Linked DNA regions of Prochlorococcus marinus str. MIT 9312. The protein of the gene in region 1 binds, or shares a complex with, the protein of each later gene. Links are inferred from orthologs where the notes say so. Each region holds a gene or a part of one and is shown in the gene's direction. Other genes may lie near its edges. The genes, in order: tsaD and tsaE.

Region 1 (10,215 bases):
AAAAATCTGTTTTATTCTGTTTATTAAAGACAAAAATAAGAAGGATGAATATTAAAAAATTCCACAGTGACTCATAGAGAAAAGTAGGATGAAAGAATTCGTAATTAATAAATTCTAAAGGCCTATTTTGGATAGGTATAAATAATTTCCAAGGCAAATTTGTAGGCACCCCAAAGGCTTCATTATTGAAAAAATTCCCCCACCTTCCTATAGATTGTCCAAGAATAATCGAGGGTATTAATATATCTATGAAAGTTTTTAAATGAATGTTTTTCGACTTACAAAAATAGATAATAGATAATAATCCTCCAATTAGACCTCCATGGATTGCTATGCCTCCTTCCCAAACTGCCAGAAAAGAAGGTATTTGAATGGTGTTATTGAATAGTTCTAAAGAAGTAAATAAGTTCTCTCCGCTATATTGCCTCCACTCAAAAATTACGTAATAAGCTCTAGCTCCAATTATTGAAAAGATTATTAATGATGGAAGTATTTCACTAATGTACAGTGGGTTAATATTCCTTGCCTTTGCAAGTTTTTTAGAGACAAATAGGCCTATTATAACTGAAACTGAAATCAGAAATCCATACCATCGAATTGTAAGAAATCCTAAATTTAAAAATGTTTCACCTGGAGATTGTATAAAAGCTTGAAATATAAGCATTGAGAAAGAAAGTTAAATACCCTCTGCTGCCTGCACTTTTTCTACTTGTTTTTTCTTTAATACTAAAAGTATTTGTGTTAAACCTACACCAATAAAGAATGCAATTAATCCAATTACTCTGTAAGGGCTTTGTAGTACAACTTCAGCATCTAATTGCCCAAAGCCGCCAACATTGGGATCATTAGTAAGTGGATCACCTGCATTGATTTTGTCTTGTGCTTTTACGATAAGTTGAGGACCAACAGGGACTGCTTCAGTAGTTATTTCACCATTCTCGTTTTCTATATTGACCTTATAGCTACCATCTTCAATTGTATCTATTGAATTAATAGTTCCTGAGGTGGAAGAGGTGAAAACTACATTATTGCTTTTGTCTCCAGTTGGGTATACTTGACCTCTACCTCTATTGCCTCCGATATGTAACGAGTATTTCCCATAGTGATATTCTTTATTAGTGGATGGATCAGGGGAAAGTACAGGAAAAACTATTTCTTTATTGGTATCGCCAGGCAAAGGACCAACGATGATGATATTATCTTTCTCTTCACTGTAATTAGTAAAATAAACCCCTTCCGTTTCCTCTTTGATTTCTTCGGTCCACCTTTCTTGTGGAGCAAGTTTAAAGCCATCAGGCAGCATTACAACAGCTCCAACTTGTAATGGAACTTCAGAACCATCAGCTCCGATCTCTTTCAAGTCATTTTTGTAAGGTATTTTGACAACAGCTTTAAAAACACTATCAGCACCAACAGATTGCGGAACCTCTGCAATAGTAGGCATTTGGGCTAAATGACAATTTGCACAGACTATCTTTCCTGTAGCTTCTCTTGGGGATTCGTAGTTTTGCTGAGCCCAAAATGGATAAGCAAAAGTGGTCTTAGGATAAAATAGAATGCTCGAAATGAATAGCAGACTGAAGATGAATAAAGTTGTTTTTCTCATGATTTGATTTTTAAGATCTTTCATTTTTTATGCCCACCAAGGATTTTCATTAGTTCTAAAGTCAGTTTCTGACCATTGTTTGACAAGTACGGCATCATCTTCAATATCTACATGAGCCAGTGCTAAAGATAAAGGAGCAGGACCTCTGACTACCTTCCCATTTGTATCGTACTGACTACCATGACAAGGACATATGAATTTATTGGCGCCACTATCCCATGGGACAACGCAACCTAAATGAGTACAAATTGCATTTAAACCAAATTCTCCTATTTCCCCGCCCTCATTAACTATTAAATAAGTGGGATCTCCTTTGAGACCCTGAACTAGGCTTCTGTCTCCTGCTTGATGGGTAGCCAACCAACCTGTTTTAGTTACTGGATTCCCTAATTCGTCTTTAGCAGAAGTTCCACCACCGCCTCCTCCTGCTCTTAAAGGCATGAAATAATTTGCTACTGGGTACAAGGCTCCTAAAGCTACACCAGTTGCAGTACCAAATGTAAGAAGATTCATAAATTGCCTTCGACCCATTGAAGGAACATCATTGGAACTTAATTGAGTCATTCGCTACTTGGTTCTGTTATTTATTAGTTATTATGAATCAAATTGCTCAATTTCTGTTGCAAATAGATAGGACTTTTAATAATTTAAAGTAAAAGTTTAGGAAGTCTTAATTAATTGATTTAAATGAACCCATTACTCGTAGATGAAGTTATTCATTATTTGGTTCATCGCTGGGGAAAAAAATATGACTTTAGACTCTTTAGAAGAGGAAAATTTGTCTATTTTCAAATGATGTGGGGATTCCTTGGACAGGAATCATTTCCTTTAAGTGAAGTTGAATATAAAAAATCGATAGCTGATAAAATCGAGATTTTAAATAGAGGTGGATACTCAGAGGAAGTAAGGGAATGGCTAAAGAAAGTCAATGCTAGGCCAAGGTTAGGTAGAGCTGTCAGCTTGCAATTAAATGTTAATGAGAAGATGAAAGAGTTTTTGACTTGAGATTTTCTGATAAGTAAGTTAATCCAGTACCGACAAAAAATAAAAACACAATTGATATAGATAGCAATGACATTGTCAATGGGTCTGTTGAAGGTGTGATAATTGCAGATAAGATTGCAGAGGAGATTACAACTATTTTCCAATTTGAAATCATTTTCTCTGTAGTAATTATTCCAAGAGAACCAAGAATAAATTGTAATACTGGTAATTGAAAAGCTAATGCAGTGCTAGACATTAATAAAAGAACGAAATCAAAATATCTCTCTATTGACCATGTTGGTTCAACAATGTCAGCACCGAAAGTAATAAAGAAATTTATGGCTGCAGGAACTAATATCCACCATGAAAAAATTAATCCTAAAAAAAACAGAAGACCTGAACCAAAAACTGCGGGCAAGATAAGGCTTTTTTCTTGTTTTGTTAATCCAGGGGAAATGAACAATATTATTTGATAAAAAATATAAGGCATAGAAACTATTAATCCGCTGTAACCTGCAACTTTAATAGCGACAAATAAAAACTCTCCTGGAGCAAGTTGTAATAAATGAATATCACCAGCTGGAATTTCTAAAAAAGATATTAATGGCTTTATTATTAGAAAACTTAAGAATATTGAAATAAGTATTGAGTAAATTGAGTTTAGTATTCTTTGACGAAGTTCCTCTAAGTGATCACTAAAAGTCATCGTATCTAAAAATTTATTTTCACTCTGACCTGTACCTTTCATTATTGTTTGATAAAGATTTTTTAAGAAAAAGGTTTAAAATTAATCTTGCCAAAGTCCAATTTTATTTTTTGAAAAATTTAATTATTTGCTTAATTTAGGATTGGTTGGATCTGGCAATAAGAAAGGAGGGGCATCATTTAAAGATGATTCGCCATAAGTTTCATATTCTCTATAGCCACCCATTTTCCCATTTGTTTTCATTAGAGCACTTACGAAGGCAAGTAATAAGAAAACAGTAGGGGCTCCAATTATTAATGCAGCGCCAAATAGATATCCAACAATAAATTCTGGAAAACTATGATTTCCTAAAAATTCATGAGTACCCAAAAGAAAATCAAACATTTAGATTTTAAAATTTTTTTTATTATAAACTAATTTACTGTTTTAAGATTCTTTTTAATGTAATCTTCTCCTCTTGTAGGATTTCCCCAAATAATTTCTACATTTTTAAAGGAAACGCATCCAGGTCCTCCTTTTTTTATTTTTTGCAAATCTTTAATCTTTACTAAATTAATTGGAACTTTAATGTTTCGTTTTGCCTTACTAAATAACGCTGCTAAATCTGCAGCAATTTGAAGATCTTGTTCAGATGCTGCTTGAGATGAAGACTTTAACACCACATGACTTCCTGGTGATTCCTGTGCATGAAACCATAGATCGCCCTTTTTTGAAAACTTAAAGCTTATTAAATCATTTTGCCTCATATTTCTCCCTACCTGAAGCTTCAATCCGGAAGGAGTATCAACTTGAATTGGTGAAGATTGTATCTCAGATGAACTTTTCTTATCTTCTCTTTGTCTCTTTAGATGAATATTAAACTCGTTACAAATTTCCTCCATAATTTCTTCTAATAGTTTAATTTTTACAATCAGGTCTTCATGATTTAAAGAATTTATATTTTCTAGAAGTGTATTGAATTCATCTAATCTATCCAGATTGGTTTTGTAAATATTTAGTCTTTCTTTTATCAATTCTCTAGATCTTTTCAGTTTTTTTGATTTTTTATATAGTTTTTGTCCTCTAATAATATCTTGTTTTTTGAGCGGATTTGTTGAGAATATCTTATCAGCTTTTTCTTTATAGACTTTGTAGTTTTCTGACTTTGATAGAAGATCATATTGAACATTTAAATTCTTTTTCTCATTATTAGTTTGTTTGAAAATCATCCCTTCAATTTTTTTTTCTAAGAATTCAAGTTTTTTTTGTTTTAAATGATAATCATAATAATTTTCTAAACCGGTGCATAAATCTATTTTATTTACGCATTTAATTTCTTTATCTGAAAACCAAACGCAATAAAAAAATTTGTTAAATATGGAAAAATTAAAGTTATTATTTTTAAACCTATTTATCCATATCTTCCAACTTATAAATATCTCCTTTAAGTTCGCATCGCTAATGAAATCAATGTTTTTTTCCATTATTTCCGAATAGCTAGTTTTACTAACTACCTCTAATTGTTTTGTGAGGCTAGGACTTACTCCTTGGTAGGTATTTATTAAACAGTATTTCAAAGACTCAGGCACTGTTGAAATTGATTCTTTCCATGATTGAAAAGACTCATCTTCTCTAGGTTGTTTTTTGAGATTGACTGGAGGGTCAGAATAAATTGATCCTGTTAAAATTGTTCTAAAACTAGATTTACTTGAATTAATTTGCTTACCAACTGCGATTATTTTATGTTTATTATCCAAATAAAAAATATTACTATGTTTTCCCATTAACTCAAAAATTAAATATCTGCTGATTTCATCTCCAGGTTTTTTTGCAAAACCAAATTTTATAACTCTTTCGAAATTATCTTGATTAATCGAAATTAAAGCCATATATTTTAATCCATATCTTATTTGTTTAGAAAGTGTGCTTTCTCTTCCAATCTTTTCTGGCTTATTTATCTTTAGTATTCTGGGAGAGTCACCATTCCATGAAACTTCTAACCAAGTTTGAGAATCAACTCCTCTGAAACATAATTGAATAGTATTAGGCTCTGGTTGTTGGGCAGTTTCAAACTTTGTAGGTAAAATGTTCTTTGTTAAATAATGCAAGACAGATCTAATCGATGTAATATCCATTATCTGCGGCACACCTTTTTGCATTATTTCTTTTTAATTCACAAGAAGTCCATTTTACTGTAAAACTTTTTTATATGAAAAATCAAAAAAAACTCATTATCCTTACCGGACCTAGCGGGGTAGGCAAAGGAACTGTTATTAAAGAAATATTAGGTAAAGATAAAAATATTTGGCTTTCAATATCTGCAACTACAAGGGAACCCAGAGAGGGAGAGCAGGAGGGAGAAAATTATTACTTTTTGAAGCAAGAAAAGTTCAAAGAAATGATTGAAAAAAACCTTTTTCTTGAATGGGCTCAATTTGCTGGGAACTATTATGGAACTCCTTTATCTTCTGTCAATGAGAAAATCACAAAGGGATTTACCGTTTTACTTGAAATTGAGGTGGAAGGTGCAAAGCAAATAAAGGAAAAGTTTCCTGAGTCCCTTTCAATATTTTTACTCCCTCCGGATAAAGCAGAGTTAGAGAGAAGAATAAGAAATAGGGGTACAGAAAAAGAAGAGGCAATTAAAAAAAGACTCTTAAGGGCTAGTTATGAGATTTCTGCATCAAATCAATTTGATTTTGAATTAACAAATCACAATGTTGATGAAACAGCTAAGAGAATAATCAAGTTAATACAAACTTGACTATTCTCTCTTTAATCAGCTCATTGGATGGAATAATAAGTCTGGGAAAAATCTATTAAATTCAATGATGATTCCTGCAGTCATAGTAATCCAAGCCGCTGCTACAACAGGAGCTGATCTCATGTATTTTGTACTAAATAGTTTGAACATTTTTTTAAGATAAATATGTAAGTTAAGGTTTAGCGTGGACCATTTAGAGTGATGTTTTTATCTGATTCTCTAAGTTCTCCACTTCTTCCTTGCTTATTTGCAAGTAATGGCCACTGGGCTCCTTTGATAAGACATTTCTGGGCTAGCGCGAAGTCTATAAAGATTTCCATGTCAGCAGGATTTTTAGTCTTTTTAGATTCAATTAGATACTCTCTACCTGACCAACCAATTATGCCAGCAATATAAATAAATATTGTGCCTGGAATAAGAAGGTCTCCTTCATGCCCTCTGTTTAAAAGTGCTCCCCATGGTTCTAATGGGGCTCCCAAAATTAAATGAGGTAAGCCATCATCGCCGCAAGATGCTTTGCCATACCTTTCAAATCTTGCTATGTCTTTTTGAGTAGTAGCAGAACTTGCTCTCTCAATGAACTTAGGGTTTTCAGAGCATTTATTGAGTGCTGATGCAGTATATTCTGTGCTTGCTCTGTCAGCGTTTAAGGCTGGGCCATTAGCCGCAAGAGCAATTGGAGTAATTCCTAGAAACAGAAAAACTGAGGTTATGATTGAAAAAAAGAATTTCATAAGTTGCAATCTTTAATTCCTTATAGTGTGTTAATTAAGAAATTAATATTAAAATAGAACAAGTTGAATCAAATATGCGTAAAGTTTTAGCTATTGAAACAAGTTGTGATGAGACATCTGTCTCAATAGTTTCTAATATTGGCAATACTTTTAAAATTCATTCAAATATCATTGCATCTCAAATTGAAGATCATTCAAAATGGGGAGGAGTTGTTCCTGAACTTGCAGCTAGAAAGCATCTAGAGTTATTACCTTTTGTTTTAGAAAAGGCTTTAACAGAATCAAAAATCAAAATTGAGGAAGTAGATTATATTGCATCAACTGTAGCTCCTGGATTAGTTGGGTGTTTACGAGTTGGCTCTATAACTGCAAGGTCACTTTGCATGTTACATTCAAAGCCATTTTTGGGAATTCATCATTTGGAGGGGCATTTATCTTCAATTTTATTCTCAGAAAACTATCCAAAGAAATCTTTTCTTACATTACTCGTTAGCGGTGGACATACTGAATTGATAAAGGTTGATGATAGAAGGGGAATGCAAAGACTTGGCAAAAGTTTTGATGATGCCGCTGGAGAAGCCTTTGATAAAGTTGGAAGATTATTAGGTCTTAGTTATCCCGGAGGACCGGCAATTGAAAAGATTGCTAAAAATGGAGATCCTATGAAATTCAATTTACCAAAATGTAGAATTTCCGATAAAAAGGGTGGATTTCTTAAATATGATTTCTCTTTTAGTGGTCTAAAAACTGCTGTATTAAGATTAGTTGAGAAAATAAATTTAGATGGGAAGACTGTACCAGTTCCTGATATCGCTGCAAGTTTTGAAAGAGTAGTTGCAGAGGTCTTGGTTGAGAGAACTATAAGATGTGCTGAAGATCATAGCTTGGATAATGTTGTTGTAGTTGGGGGAGTGGCTGCTAATAATACATTAAGAAAAATGATGATTAGTGAAGCTAATAAAAAATCTATTAAAGTTCACTTAGCTCCTCTTAATCTTTGTACAGATAATGCGGCGATGATCGGTGCAGCGGCGTTGTTCAGGATCAAATTTAAGGATCATTTAAGTTCCCTTAAATTAGGTGTCTCAGGAAGACTATCAATTGAACAAGCAAATACCCTTTATGAAGAAAATCCTCCTTTCTAACTCCAATGAACAAACAATCTAAAATCGAGATTAAAGAGAAAAAAAACTTCGTTGATAAAAATGAACTTAATTTGTGGAAAAGAGGTTTTACTCCTCAAGCTGAAATATGGAATGGAAGAATGGCAACTGTTGGTATAGGAATAATTTTTATTATTATTGCTTTAATAAGCCAACTTTCTTAATAGAAATCATATATTTAAAAGAAATCTTAAGAGATTTAATGAAATTTAGTTTTGTTTAGCTGATTACTTAAATTAAAAAGTATTGTATTTAATGGACTTGCGATAAGATTATTGATTTAATCAAAATAATTAATATTTTTATTATTTATTAAGTTTATATGACGCCTGAAAGGCTTGGATTACTTTGGGGAATAACTGTATTCGCAGGTGCTTGTGCTCGATTATTTTCTTCTTTTACAGGATTCCCAAGTGTTGTTATTTTGTTGCTTTCTGGATTATTCATCGGAAGATCAGGTTTAGGACTGGTTGAGCCTTTAGATCTCGGACAAGGGCTAGAAACTATTGTAGGGCTTTTAGTCTGTTTGGTTTTATTTGAAGGGGGATTAAATTTAAAATTGCCTGAGGGGAATATAAGAAATACTGTTTTAAAAATCTCATTGGTAAGACTTTTTATTTCATTATCAGCTGGAATTTTTATTGCTCATTGGCTAGCAGGCCTTTCATGGCAAGTCGCAGGAATATATAGTGCAATAGTTCTAGCTACTGGCCCCACAGTGGTTTCTCCATTAGTTGAACAAATAAAATTAGCTTCCCCTCTTTCAGAAGTTTTAAAAGCTGAGGGGTTGTTACTTGAACCAATTGGTGCAGTATTAGCACTATTACTTTTAGAACTAACTTTAGGGGACCTACGTGGGATTAACGATGTATTTATTGCATTAATGCAAAGATTAGGGGGAGGAGTTCTAATCGGATTAACTGCGGGATGGTTACTATCAGAAATTTTAAAAAAAATAAAAAATGAAGCCTCATTTGGCATAGAGCTTCAAGTTACCCTTGGATTTATTTTCCTTGTGTATGGAATTTGTGAATATTTTTTGCCAGAATCAGGCTTGCCTGCTTCTGTCGCAGCAGGTTTTATTGTGGGCAAAAGAGAAGTAATAGATAAGGATAGATTGGATAATTTAATAGGTGAATTAGCTCAATTAGCAATTACAGTTCTTTTCCCTCTTTTGGCAGCTGATGTTTCTTGGAGTGAATTAAGTCCGCTAGGTTGGGGAGGGGTTATTTGCGTTTTTATGTTGATGGTCATTGTTCGTCCTATCTCTATCTGGATAGCAACAATGGGAAGAGAATTAGACTTAAAAGAAAAAGTATTTTTAGCCTGGTTAGCCCCAAGAGGTATTGTTACTGCAGCTGTAGCCTCTCTTTTTTCTATCAGATTAGAACAGGCTGGCATCCTTGGAGCTGGACGTCTTCAAGGTTTAGTGTTTCTTACTATATTAATGACGGTAGGAATCCAAGGCCTTACAGCTAAACCTTTGGTAAATCGGCTTGAATTAGGCCAAAAAAAAAATTAGATTGATTTAAGACATCTTTCAATTCTTGATATATCACTTTTACTCTCAGAGAAAAGTTCCCAACTTTGAATTAAATCTGGCCCACTGAGAGAACCAAAAAAGGCTACTCTTAATGATTTCATTAAAATACCTTTTTTAACATTATGCATTTTTGAGATTTCGTTTATTATTTCTTTGGCTTTATCTTTATCTACTTTTCCAGTATTTTGCTCAATTAAATAATTTAAAATTAGTTTTAGAGATGTTTTGCCATCATTGCTTTCAAGAAAATCTTTACCTTCTTTTTGAATTGGGGGTAATAAGAAAAATGGTTTTGATTGATCAATGGCGTCTTTTAAAAGAGTCATCGAGTCTTTAATCAAAATTGCTAATTTAATAGCCCATTCTTGAGATGGTGGATCCCAACCCATATTATCCCAGTATTTTCCTATGGTCTCACTCAATTTTACTGTTTCCATATTTTTTATGTATTGAGAATTAATCCAATTGAGTTTTTCCCAACTGAATTTAGCTCCAGCTTTATTTATATCTGATAATTCAAAAATTTTAGATATCTCATCAAGTGAAAGTATTTCACTCGTGGCAGATTTTGGCGACCAACCTAGAAAGGCCATATAGTTCGATAAGGCCTCCGGTAAATATCCCATATCTCTAAATTCGTCGATTGAAGTAACGCAATCTCTCTTGGATAATTTCTTCCCTTCGTTATTTAGTATTAGCGGTGTGTGTGAAAAAGTTGGTAGTTTGAAATCTAAAG
Region 2 (10,021 bases), 1.2 Mb from region 1 along the record:
ATAATAAAAATCCTTATAAAAAGATCCCTTTGATATCCTCACAAAAACTAAAAATACAAAAACTCCGAAGAAAAACCAACTTTGCTTTTTATGCCACCAACGACTAGTAGAAATTCGTCGGATATCTAACATAATATTAATCTCTTATGGCGTTCCTTATAAAGTCTGGAGTATCGACAACTCTTTTCAGTTTTTTAAAATCATCCAAAACCTCTCCACAACCATTAACTACGCACAGCAATGGGTTTTCTGCTATGTGAGTAAAAATTCCTGTTTCATCGCTCAATAAATCATTAATTCCTCTGACTAAAGCTCCACCTCCTGCAAGCATAATCCCCCTGTCAACAATATCTGCAGCAAGTTCAGGGGGGGTTCGCTCTAAAGTTCTTTTGACAGCTTCCACTATTTTACTTAGTGTTTCCGCCATGGCCTCTCTAATTTCTCCTGATGTCAAAGTGACTGACCTTGGTAGACCAGATAAAAGATGTAAACCTCTCACTTCTAAAGTAGTTTTATCAAAATCATCATCTGGAAATGCAGATCCAATTTTGATTTTGATATCTTCTGCAGTTCTCTCTCCAACAACTAAATTGTGAACTTTTTTAAGATATAGCGCAATTGATTCATTTATTTCGTCGCCAGCTATTCGAACAGATTCACTTAATACAGTTCCGCCCAAACTTAATACTGCAACCTCAGTAGTACCACCACCAATATCAACAATCATAGTTCCAATTGGCTCAGTCACTGGTAGTGATGCTCCTATTGCTGCTGCAACAGGTTCATCAATTAAGTGAACTTCTCTAGCTCCGGCTAATCCAGCTTCTCTTACTGCTCTTCGCTCAACACTGGTAACTCCGCTTGGAATACCAATCACGATTCTTGGGGCTACTATACCTTTGCCTTCGTTACATTTTTGAATAAATGTTTTTATCATTTGTTCTGCAGCATCAAAATCTGCGATAACTCCATCTCTTAGTGGTCTTACAGCTCTTATATTGCCAGGGGTCCTTCCAAGCATTAACTTTGCTTCTTTACCAACAGCCAATGGAATCCCTTCTTCTAAATCCATAGCTACCACAGAAGGCTCTTGTAAAACAACCCCCTTACCTGATACATGTATAAGTGTATTGGCAGTTCCCAAATCTATGCCAATATCTCTAGAAAATTTAAATCTGTTAAAAATCACAATAAGAATTCTTTTTATAAATAATATATCTATTTTTTGTTAAGCTCTCAGAATTCTGTCTTTTAGTTATGAATAGCACTTAAAACTTTGAGCAGAACCTAGAAATATGAGTAGTATTAAAAAAAAAATAATTATGGAAATTAACACTATTAACCTAGTTGGCAGAGCTGGAAGAGAACCAGATGTCAGATATTTTGAATCTGGCAGTATCGTAGCGAATTTCACTCTTGCAGTGAATAGAAGAAGCAGAGATGAAGAACCAGATTGGTTTAATTTAGAAATATGGGGCAAACAAGCTCAAATAGCAGCAGATTACGTTAAAAAAGGATCTTTAATTGGAATTACAGGGAGCTTTAAAATTGATAGTTGGAAAGATAAAAATACTGGTGAAGATAGATACAAACCAGTTGTTAGGGTAGATAGATTAAACTTACTAAGCTCCCGAAAAGAATCTGAAAATAACCAATATTCTAACAACAGTAGTAACTCCAGCGAAATCCCTTTCTAAGCTCTATTGTTTTTTAAAAATCTAATAAGTAGTTTTATAAAAAAATATAAGAAAATTAAAATTAAAATTGGCTTTACAAAATATTTGATTTGATCTAAATAAGTTTCAATTATTGGATAATTTTCACCAAATAAATATCCTGCATAAGTGAGAAGTGCGACCCATATAAAGCTACCAAATGTAGTCCAAATCAAGAATTTTCTTAATGGCATAAGTTCTATACCAGCAGGAACTGAAATTAACGTTCTTATACCTGGTACTAATCGGCCCCAAAAAACTAAAGAAACCCCGTATTTATCAAACCACCTTTTACTTTTATTTAAATCATTAGAAGAAATTCCTAAATATTTTCCTTTTTTATCTAAAAAAATTGAAAGTCTTTTTTCATTTACTAATCTACCTAAGTAATACCAAGGCAATGATCCTAGAATCGTTCCTAATAACCCCCAAAAAACTAAAATGTAGAAATTTAATTTTTGTTGATAAACAAAAAATCCTCCCAACGGCATTATTATTTCTGAAGGGATTGGAGGTATTATGTTTTCTAAAAACATAGCCAAACAAATTGTTAGGTATGCAATTGTTGAATTCTTTTCAACAGCCAAACTAATATAGTCAGGGATTGAAGTAAGAAAATTTATAAAAATTAAATTCAAACTTAGTATCTATAAAGCTCTGGTTTATAAGGACCTTCAACAGAAACATTAATATAATCAGCCTGTTCTTCAGTTAATTTTGTTAATTTTGCACCAATTTTATCAAGATGTAATCTAGCTACCATTTCATCTAAATGTTTTGGTAAAACATAAACCTCCTTAGCATATTTTTCTGACTTATTGAAAAGTTCAATTTGAGCTAGTACTTGATTAGTAAACGAATTACTCATAACAAAGCTTGGATGTCCAGTGGCACAACCTAAATTAACTAATCTACCTTCAGCTAAAAGGATTATTTTATTACCACTCGGTAAAGTTATGTGATCAACCTGCGGCTTAATATTTTCCCATGGATAATCTTTCAATGAAGCCACATCAATTTCATTATCGAAATGGCCGATATTACAGACTATGGCCTCGTCTTTCATCTTGACAAGATTTTTGTTTGTTATAACCTGATAGTTCCCAGTAGCTGTAACAAATATATCTATATCTTCCACAACATCGTCTAATGTAACAACGCTAAAACCTTCCATTGCCGCTTGAAGAGCACAAATTGGATCAACTTCAGCAACTTTTACAATTGCACCAAGTCCTCTTAGAGACTGGGCTGAACCTTTACCTACATCTCCAAAACCCATTACTAAAGCGACCTTACCTGCAATCATCACGTCAGTTGCACGCTTTATGCTGTCAACTAGAGATTCTCGGCAACCATATAAATTATCAAATTTGCTCTTAGTTACTGAATCATTAACATTGATAGCAGGGAAAGGTAGAGCATTTTGCTTTTGCAGTTGATAAAGTCTTGCAACTCCCGTTGTAGTTTCTTCAGTGACACCAATGATATTACTCTTAATTCTAGAATAGAAGTCACTATCAGTTTCCAACTTATACTTGATAGAATTGAATAAAGCAATTTCTTCTTCATTACCGGGATTATCTAAAACAGATAAATCTTTTTCTGCTTTACTACCAAGTATCAATAAGCCAGTTGCATCTCCCCCATCATCAAGAATCATATTTGGAGAGTCTGCACCCCAATCAAGGATACAGTGGGTATATTGCCAATATTCATCAAGAGTCTCACCTTTTTTTGCATACACAGAAATTCCTTGATCTGCAATAGCTGCTGCAGCATGATCTTGAGTTGAAAAAATATTGCATGAAGCCCATTTCACTTCTGCACCAAGATCAACAAGAGTTTCTATTAAGACTGCTGTCTGAATAGTCATATGAAGACTTCCAGCTATTTTTGCCCCTTTTAGTGGCTTTTCAGATTGATATTTATCTCTAAGTGCCATTAATCCAGGCATTTCCGTTTCGGCAATTTTAATTTCTTTACGACCAAAATCTGATAAAGATATATCAGCAACTACGTAATTAGTTGTGGAGCTTTTAACTGAATTTGCGATAACCATATCTAGTAAATACTTTCTCTACTAAACTATAAATGATTCTTGTGTAATTTTGTGTTTATTGAGAATTTAAAAGAGACTTTAAATTTAGGAAAAAAACTCTCACACAAATTAAATCCCCAATCAATTGTTTTATTAAAGGGTCCAATTGGGGCTGGGAAAACTTCATTTGTTCAAGGGATTGCAAAAGGCTTATCAATCTCTGAGGACATTACAAGCCCTACATTTGCTTTATCGCATCACTATAACTCCGGCAAAATTCCACTAATTCACCTTGATTTATACAGGTTAGAAAATGTTTCTTCAGCAAAAGAAGTTTTTTTTTCAGAAGAAGAAGAGGCAATACAAAGACAAGCTATTTTAGTTATTGAATGGCCAGAATTAATAGAACCAGTTATTGATAATTTCTGGAAAATAGAAATTAGTTACGCAAAAAATCATGGAAGACACTACGAAATAAGAGATCCCAAAAATTTCTTAACCTTCTCATAATATGGCTGTTGCTCGATGGCCCCTTCACCTAGACAAGTTAATAATCCACAAACACCTGCGAACTTAATGCAATCTTCTATCTCTAGTTCATTTGAAGGATAGCCAGAAGAAATTAATTTTGAAATTAAGCCAGCTAGAAAAGCATCGCCTGCACCAGTAGTATCGACAATTTTTTGTGAAGTAGGAGTTTCGGTAATTCCCTGCAATCCATTGATATACCATGCAACGGGATTTTTCCCATCAGTTATTATTACATCTGGTCTATTAGACAATTGTTGAGATATTCGGAAGGGATTTTCATCCTCAAAAAACAAAGTTGCTTCTTCCTTGGCAAGTTTTAAAACATTTGCATTATTTAAAAAGTTCTTGATTAACTTAACTTTCGCGGATTTACTAATTTCTGATGAAAAACTTGAATGATCCCAAAAGACCTCTCTCCAATTCAAATCAATAACTATTTTGACTTCAAATTTTTTAGCCTGTTCAAGAAGAAAAAAAATAGTCTCTGCTGATATTGGAGATGATAATAAGATCGTTCCTGTAACCAAATATTGTGTTTCTAGCAAAGATTTCTCCAAATTTAAAATTTCTTTTTCGATTAATTTCTTACTAAGAACTTCGTCTGCAAAGCATGAATGAGAACTTTCCTCAAAGCCTGAAAAAAAACGATCTCCAAATTGATCTCTATCAACATTAACCACGCGAGTAGATGAATCATTATCTAATTGCAAGAAATCTAAATTAACGTCCAATTCACTAAATTGCGTAATAAATTTTTTTCCATAATCATCACTACCCAAACTTCCTATAAATGTTGAATCTATTTTTAATTTTCTTAATGCACAAGCAACATTAGCCGGCGCACCTCCCAAAAAATCTGTAAATCCTTGATTTGACTTATTTCTGATTCTGTCTATTAAAGCCTCTCCAATACATATGACCTTTTTCTTTTTCATAAAATGAAAGCTTTTTCTTAACTAAGAATAATTTATTAAAAACGAATAATTTTTTTTTGAATTAAAGTTTAATTAAAAGCATATTTCATAGTGTCTTTAAATAAATCTGAAACTTGGAAGTGGAAAAATTGGGAAATTTCTTGGTCTTTATCAAAAGAATCTACTTCTGAAAAAAATATTAAAATTTTATTAGTTCATGGATTTGGGGCATCAAAAAACCACTGGAGACATAATCAAGATTTCCTTGGGAAATTTTCTAACTGCTTCGCAATTGACTTACTAGGATTCGGAGAAAGCAGTCAGCCTAGTGCTTTATTAAATTACGAACCTTATAAAGAGAATTCAATTAAATATTCATTTGATTTATGGAGTGATCAAATATCGACCTTTTGTTCAGAAGTAATAAAATCTCCTGTTTACTTGGTAGGGAACTCAATTGGTGGTGTTATTGCATTGAAAGCTGCTGAAATTCTCAAAGATAATTGTAAAGGTGTCATTTTAATTGATTGTGCGCAAAGAACTATGGATGATAAACGCTTGAAAAAAAGTGATGTTTTAATGAATTTACTTAGGCCCGTATTAAAAACATTAGTAAGACAAAGAATAATTAGTAATACACTTTTTATGAGAGCTGCTAATCCAAAAGTTATAAAACAAATCCTAAGAAAAGCTTACCCCTCAGGAAAAAATATCGATGAAGAATTAATTGAAATTCTATATCAACCCTCTAAAAGGAAAAACTCTAAAGAAGCATTTCGTGGCTTTATTAACTTATTTGATGACTATCTTGCTCCAGACCTGTTCGATAAGGTTGATACTCCAATCCAATTGATTTGGGGAGAAAAAGATCCTTGGGAATCCTTAAATGAAGCAAAAGAGTGGGAGAAAAAATTCAGGAATATCAAAAGATTAGATATTATTAAAGATGCTGGTCATTGTCCCCATGATGAAAAACCTGAAGAAACCAATAAGTTAATATGTGAATTTCTTCAGGAAACAAAATAGGCTTCTACATTATCACTAAGTCTTCTCAAACCTCTTAATCCATCTCGTTCTAGGTTTCTTACTCTATCCCTACTTATTCCTAGTACTCTTCCTATACCTGTAAGAGACATTGGCTCATCACCATCCATTCCATATCTCATTCTTAAAACTCTACATTGCAGGTCTGGTAATTGATGCAAAAGAGAATGAAGATCGCCTCTCATACAATCCATCTCTATTTGCTCGTCTGGCAAATCCTCGCCGCCTGCTAGTAAATCTAATAAGACAGTGTCTTCACCATCGCCAACTTTTGTTTCCAGACTAACTGGCTGTCCAGCTTTGCACATCAAATCTTTAACATCTTCTTCAGGAAGCTCTACGTATTTAGCAAGTTCACTCACTGTTGGAGTTCTAGACATTTCTTGACTCAACTCTCTTTGACCTTTTTTCAACTTATTCAACATTTCAGTTATGTGAATTGGAAGCCTTATTGCCCTACTTTTTTCAGCTATCGCTCTAGTAATGCCTTGTCTAATCCACCAGTATGCATATGTTGAAAACTTGTAGCCTCTAGCTGGATCAAATTTTTCTACACCCCTTACAAGCCCTATAGTTCCCTCCTGGATTAAATCTAATAATTCCATATTTCTTTTAGTATATTTTTTTGCAACACTTACTACCAACCTTAAATTAGCGGCAACCATTCTTTCTTTAGCCCTTTGTCCAGCTCGCAATCGTTTCTTGATTATTGGAATTGATAAATTTAATTTGCTAGATAATTCCTCAATACTTGGCTTATCTCCTGTTAATTCAATAATTTCCAATTCTGCTCTTTCAACTTGCATATATTCTTGGACTTGCCTACCAAGAGTAATTTCTTGCTCGTGAGATAATAGAGGAACTCTACCTATATCTCTTAAATAAGATCTAACAAGGTCAACATCATTACTAGCCTTTAAACTTGATATTGTTGCTAATTTATTCTCACTTAATGTTTCAGAAGACATGAAAATTGAATGTTGTTTTGTAAACAATACCATTAAGAATTGTAAAGTTAAACAAAAAAATCCACAAATTTACAAAAATGAGAATAAATACCTAGTTGATTTTAAATCAACGAAAGGCTTAATAGCCATTTTGCGGTACTTAGATATATAAATACACCTGCAATATCAGTGATAGTTGTTATGAAAGGAGAGGACATTAAGGCTGGATCCAGTCTCATCCTGTCAAACAACAATGGGAGAATAGCGCCTGTTGTAGCAGCTAAAGTCGTTATAGATATTAAACTTATTCCTACTGCAGAGGCTATTAAAGGACCTTCTCCTTGCCACCAAGCGAAAGGAAATACAACTAGCATCATCAAAACACCTAATAGAGCGCCTGTGATTGCCTCCTTAACTACCGCCTTAATTGCACCAAGAGACTTCAATTTTTGAGTACTTAAACCTCTAATGACAACTGTTGAACTCTGAGCTCCAACATTTCCCCCAGTACCTATTAGCAGTGGAATAAATGCAGCTAGCAAAACTATTTCTTTTAATATTTGATCATTCATCGCTATAACTTTTGTCGTCAAACCATTTGCCAAAACCAAAATCAACAACCACAAAATTCTTCTTCGAGCTATCGTAAATAAACTACTTTGAAAATAATCATCTTCATCTCCAGGTTGAACTGCCCCCGCTGCATAAATATCTCTTGTGGCTTCTTGCTCTATAACATCAATTAAATCATCAACAGTTACTATCCCAACAAGTCTTTTTTCTTTATCGACAACTGGGAGCGCTAAAAAGTCATATCTTTGTATTGCTCTTGCCACCTCTTCTTGATTCGTATTAGTAGAAATATTAACTACATCTTTAGTCATAACATCTCCAATTGGCTTAGAGGGATCAGCAGTTACAAGGTCTCTCAAAGAAAGAATACCAGTTAAATGTCTTTCCTTGTCTGTAACATATAAACTATAAATTGTTTCTGTATATGGAGCTCTTTTTCTGACTAAAGCAAGAGCCTCGGCTGCCGTTTGCATCTCTTTAAGATCTATGAATTCAGTTGTCATTAATCTTCCAGCAGTTTCAGGCTCATATCCAAGCAATTCAGCTGTTACTTTCCTTTCACCAGGACTTAGAGCAGACAGAAATTTTCTTACAACTTTTGCAGGTAATTCGTCAAAGAGTTGAACCCTATCATCAGGAGACATTTTCTCAACGATTTCTAAAACTTCTCCCGAACGAAGTCTATCCAATAAAGTTTGCTGAACTATTGGATCTAAATATTCATAAACCTCAATCGCCTCATTTTTCTTTAGTAATCGAAATGCTAATGCCTGCAATATTAATGGAAGACTTCCAATAGCATCTGCAATATCAACAGGTTGAGAAGGTTCTAAAAGTAACTTTGCCTCATCATAATTTCCTGCGACGAGCAATTCTTCCAGTTGAATAGTAATATTTTCTCGAGTACTTAAATCTGAAGGTAAGGATGTAACAGTTTCAAGATTATCTTCATTCATAAAATATAATTCCTTTTCAAAGTAACAACACCATTATATGAAATCTAAGTAATTTTTCTACTTATCCAAAACCCAAAATACATTACCAATAAATTTATAATAATAATTAAATTACAAAAAATTATGAATTTCATCAAGTCTCCTTGATTAAAAACTTTATACAAAAAATATATAAATCCGCTAAAAGATGTAAAGCACGAAAAAAAACCGCTTAATATAATTTTTTCTATCGAGTAACTTAATCTTTTGTCAATAAAAAAACCAAAAAGTAATGATCCAATGATTGAAACAATGAAATTATTATTTATAAATAATCTTAAAAAAGAAGCTATATAACAAGCTAAAAGAATATAAATATAAATTTTTATTTTCATTTTATAATTTGCATCAAATAATAACCTAAATAAAAGCATATAAAGGAAATTATTATTACCTCGAAATAGTGAAAAAATAAATGCATAAATTTCCTCTTTTGCAATAAAACAAATAGTTGATATATAAAAGAAGAAAATGTACTAAAACATCCTAAAAATCCAATATAAAATAACAATAATAAGTTGTTATTAGTAAGATTTAATGCTAATAAAATTCCTAAAAAAAATGATGCTATGAAATTAACTATTGAAGTATTTTGAATATTAAAACCTATATTAATTTTTAAATTATTTTGTATGAACATCCTAAATATTAATCCAAAAGTACTCCCAAATAAAACAAGACTTATGGCAGTAATATCCAAAATTTACATTTTTATCCAGCCTTTTGTAATTTTATTAGGATCATCTAATAATTTATTAGAAGCTAATTCCACCCTAACCCAACTTTCTCTTTCACTGACTTTCCAAGTACGTAAAACTGATAAACTTGTACCAATTTCAAGAACTAGTAATTCTTTAGCATTAATTTCTGGAAAAGAATAAAGAGAAGTATTGGAACTTAATATAATTTCTTTTGTATTATTAGGAAACTTATTATGATTTATACTTTTTTGAATCCCACCAGCAGGTAATGTAATTGGAGCAATTAATGCAAAAGTAATTAAGCAAAAATTCTTAAGAAGATTATTAATCATATATCTAAAGTTGCCATATCTAATTTACTACTGTGAGTTTCAATAAATTCTCTTCTTGGTGCAACTTTATCTCCCATTAATATATTAAATATTCTGTCAGCTTCAAGTGCATCTTCAATTTCAACCCTTTTCATCATCCTGGTTTGAGGATTCATAGTTGTATCCCACAATTGTTTTGGCATCATCTCACCTAATCCCTTAAATCTTTGGATATTGTAATTTGCATTTTCT

The links.
Region 2: the proteins of tsaD (region 1) and tsaE are in contact, whole or in part, in a crystal structure (PDB 6N9A), measured with the Thermotoga maritima proteins. The link is inferred for Prochlorococcus marinus str. MIT 9312 from one-to-one orthologs. Residues at the interface, in WP_004082750.1 of Thermotoga maritima: Cys10, Asp11, Arg49, His50, Leu82, Gly84, Gly135, Gly136, Glu154, Thr155, Leu156, Asp157, Asp158, Ser159, Glu162, Asp165, Lys166, Arg169, Leu170, Tyr175, Lys213, Thr214, Leu217, Tyr218, Gln221, Arg222, Asn324; in WP_004082108.1 of Thermotoga maritima: Leu37, Gly38, Lys46, Lys57, Val59, Lys60, Ser61, Thr63, Phe64, Thr65, Leu66, Met67, Val69, Pro71, Tyr82, Arg83, Leu84, Asp86, Asp88, Phe89, Asp93, Ile128, Asp130, Glu131, Arg134.

The regions. Positions count from the first base shown.
Region 1 is NC_007577.1:434,916-445,130, forward strand. The notes cover bases 5,945-8,882. They hold tsaD (tRNA (adenosine(37)-N6)-threonylcarbamoyltransferase complex transferase subunit TsaD), read left to right. Parts: upstream 5,945-6,847; coding sequence 6,848-7,918; downstream 7,919-8,882. Other genes in these bases: gmk (guanylate kinase), read left to right, coding at 5,945-6,039; psaJ (photosystem I reaction center subunit IX), read right to left, coding at 6,055-6,189; PMT9312_RS02410 (photosystem I PsaF protein (subunit III)), read right to left, coding at 6,219-6,773; PMT9312_RS02420 (high light inducible protein), read left to right, coding at 7,924-8,100; PMT9312_RS02425 (cation:proton antiporter), read left to right, coding at 8,259-8,882. Also shown: lgt (prolipoprotein diacylglyceryl transferase), read right to left, coding at 1-664; petA (cytochrome f), read right to left, coding at 677-1,606; petC (cytochrome b6-f complex iron-sulfur subunit), read right to left, coding at 1,634-2,170; PMT9312_RS02380 (DUF3067 family protein), read left to right, coding at 2,294-2,611; twin-arginine translocase subunit TatC, read right to left, coding at 2,580-3,338; PMT9312_RS02390 (hypothetical protein), read right to left, coding at 3,420-3,680; PMT9312_RS02395 (NFACT RNA binding domain-containing protein), read right to left, coding at 3,710-5,410; more of gmk, read left to right, coding at 5,485-5,944; more of PMT9312_RS02425, read left to right, coding at 8,883-9,458; gltX (glutamate--tRNA ligase), read right to left, coding at 9,455-10,215.
Region 2 is NC_007577.1:1,602,868-1,612,888, forward strand. What follows is about bases 2,801-5,544. They hold tsaE (tRNA (adenosine(37)-N6)-threonylcarbamoyltransferase complex ATPase subunit type 1 TsaE), read left to right. Parts: upstream 2,801-3,825; coding sequence 3,826-4,263; downstream 4,264-5,544. Other genes in these bases: ahcY (adenosylhomocysteinase), read right to left, coding at 2,801-3,774; PMT9312_RS08870 (carbohydrate kinase family protein), read right to left, coding at 4,221-5,219; PMT9312_RS08875 (alpha/beta fold hydrolase), read left to right, coding at 5,310-5,544. Also shown: rod shape-determining protein MreC, read right to left, coding at 1-132; PMT9312_RS08845 (rod shape-determining protein), read right to left, coding at 137-1,189; PMT9312_RS08850 (single-stranded DNA-binding protein), read left to right, coding at 1,323-1,697; PMT9312_RS08855 (DedA family protein), read right to left, coding at 1,694-2,353; more of ahcY, read right to left, coding at 2,356-2,800; more of PMT9312_RS08875, read left to right, coding at 5,545-6,224; PMT9312_RS08880 (RpoD/SigA family RNA polymerase sigma factor), read right to left, coding at 6,209-7,210; mgtE (magnesium transporter), read right to left, coding at 7,312-8,718; PMT9312_RS08890 (CrcB family protein), read right to left, coding at 8,763-9,131; PMT9312_RS08895 (FluC/FEX family fluoride channel), read right to left, coding at 9,089-9,457; PMT9312_RS08900 (hypothetical protein), read right to left, coding at 9,461-9,790; gyrB (DNA topoisomerase (ATP-hydrolyzing) subunit B), read right to left, coding at 9,787-10,021. UniProt on the Escherichia coli protein: Required for the formation of a threonylcarbamoyl group on adenosine at position 37 (t(6)A37) in tRNAs that read codons beginning with adenine.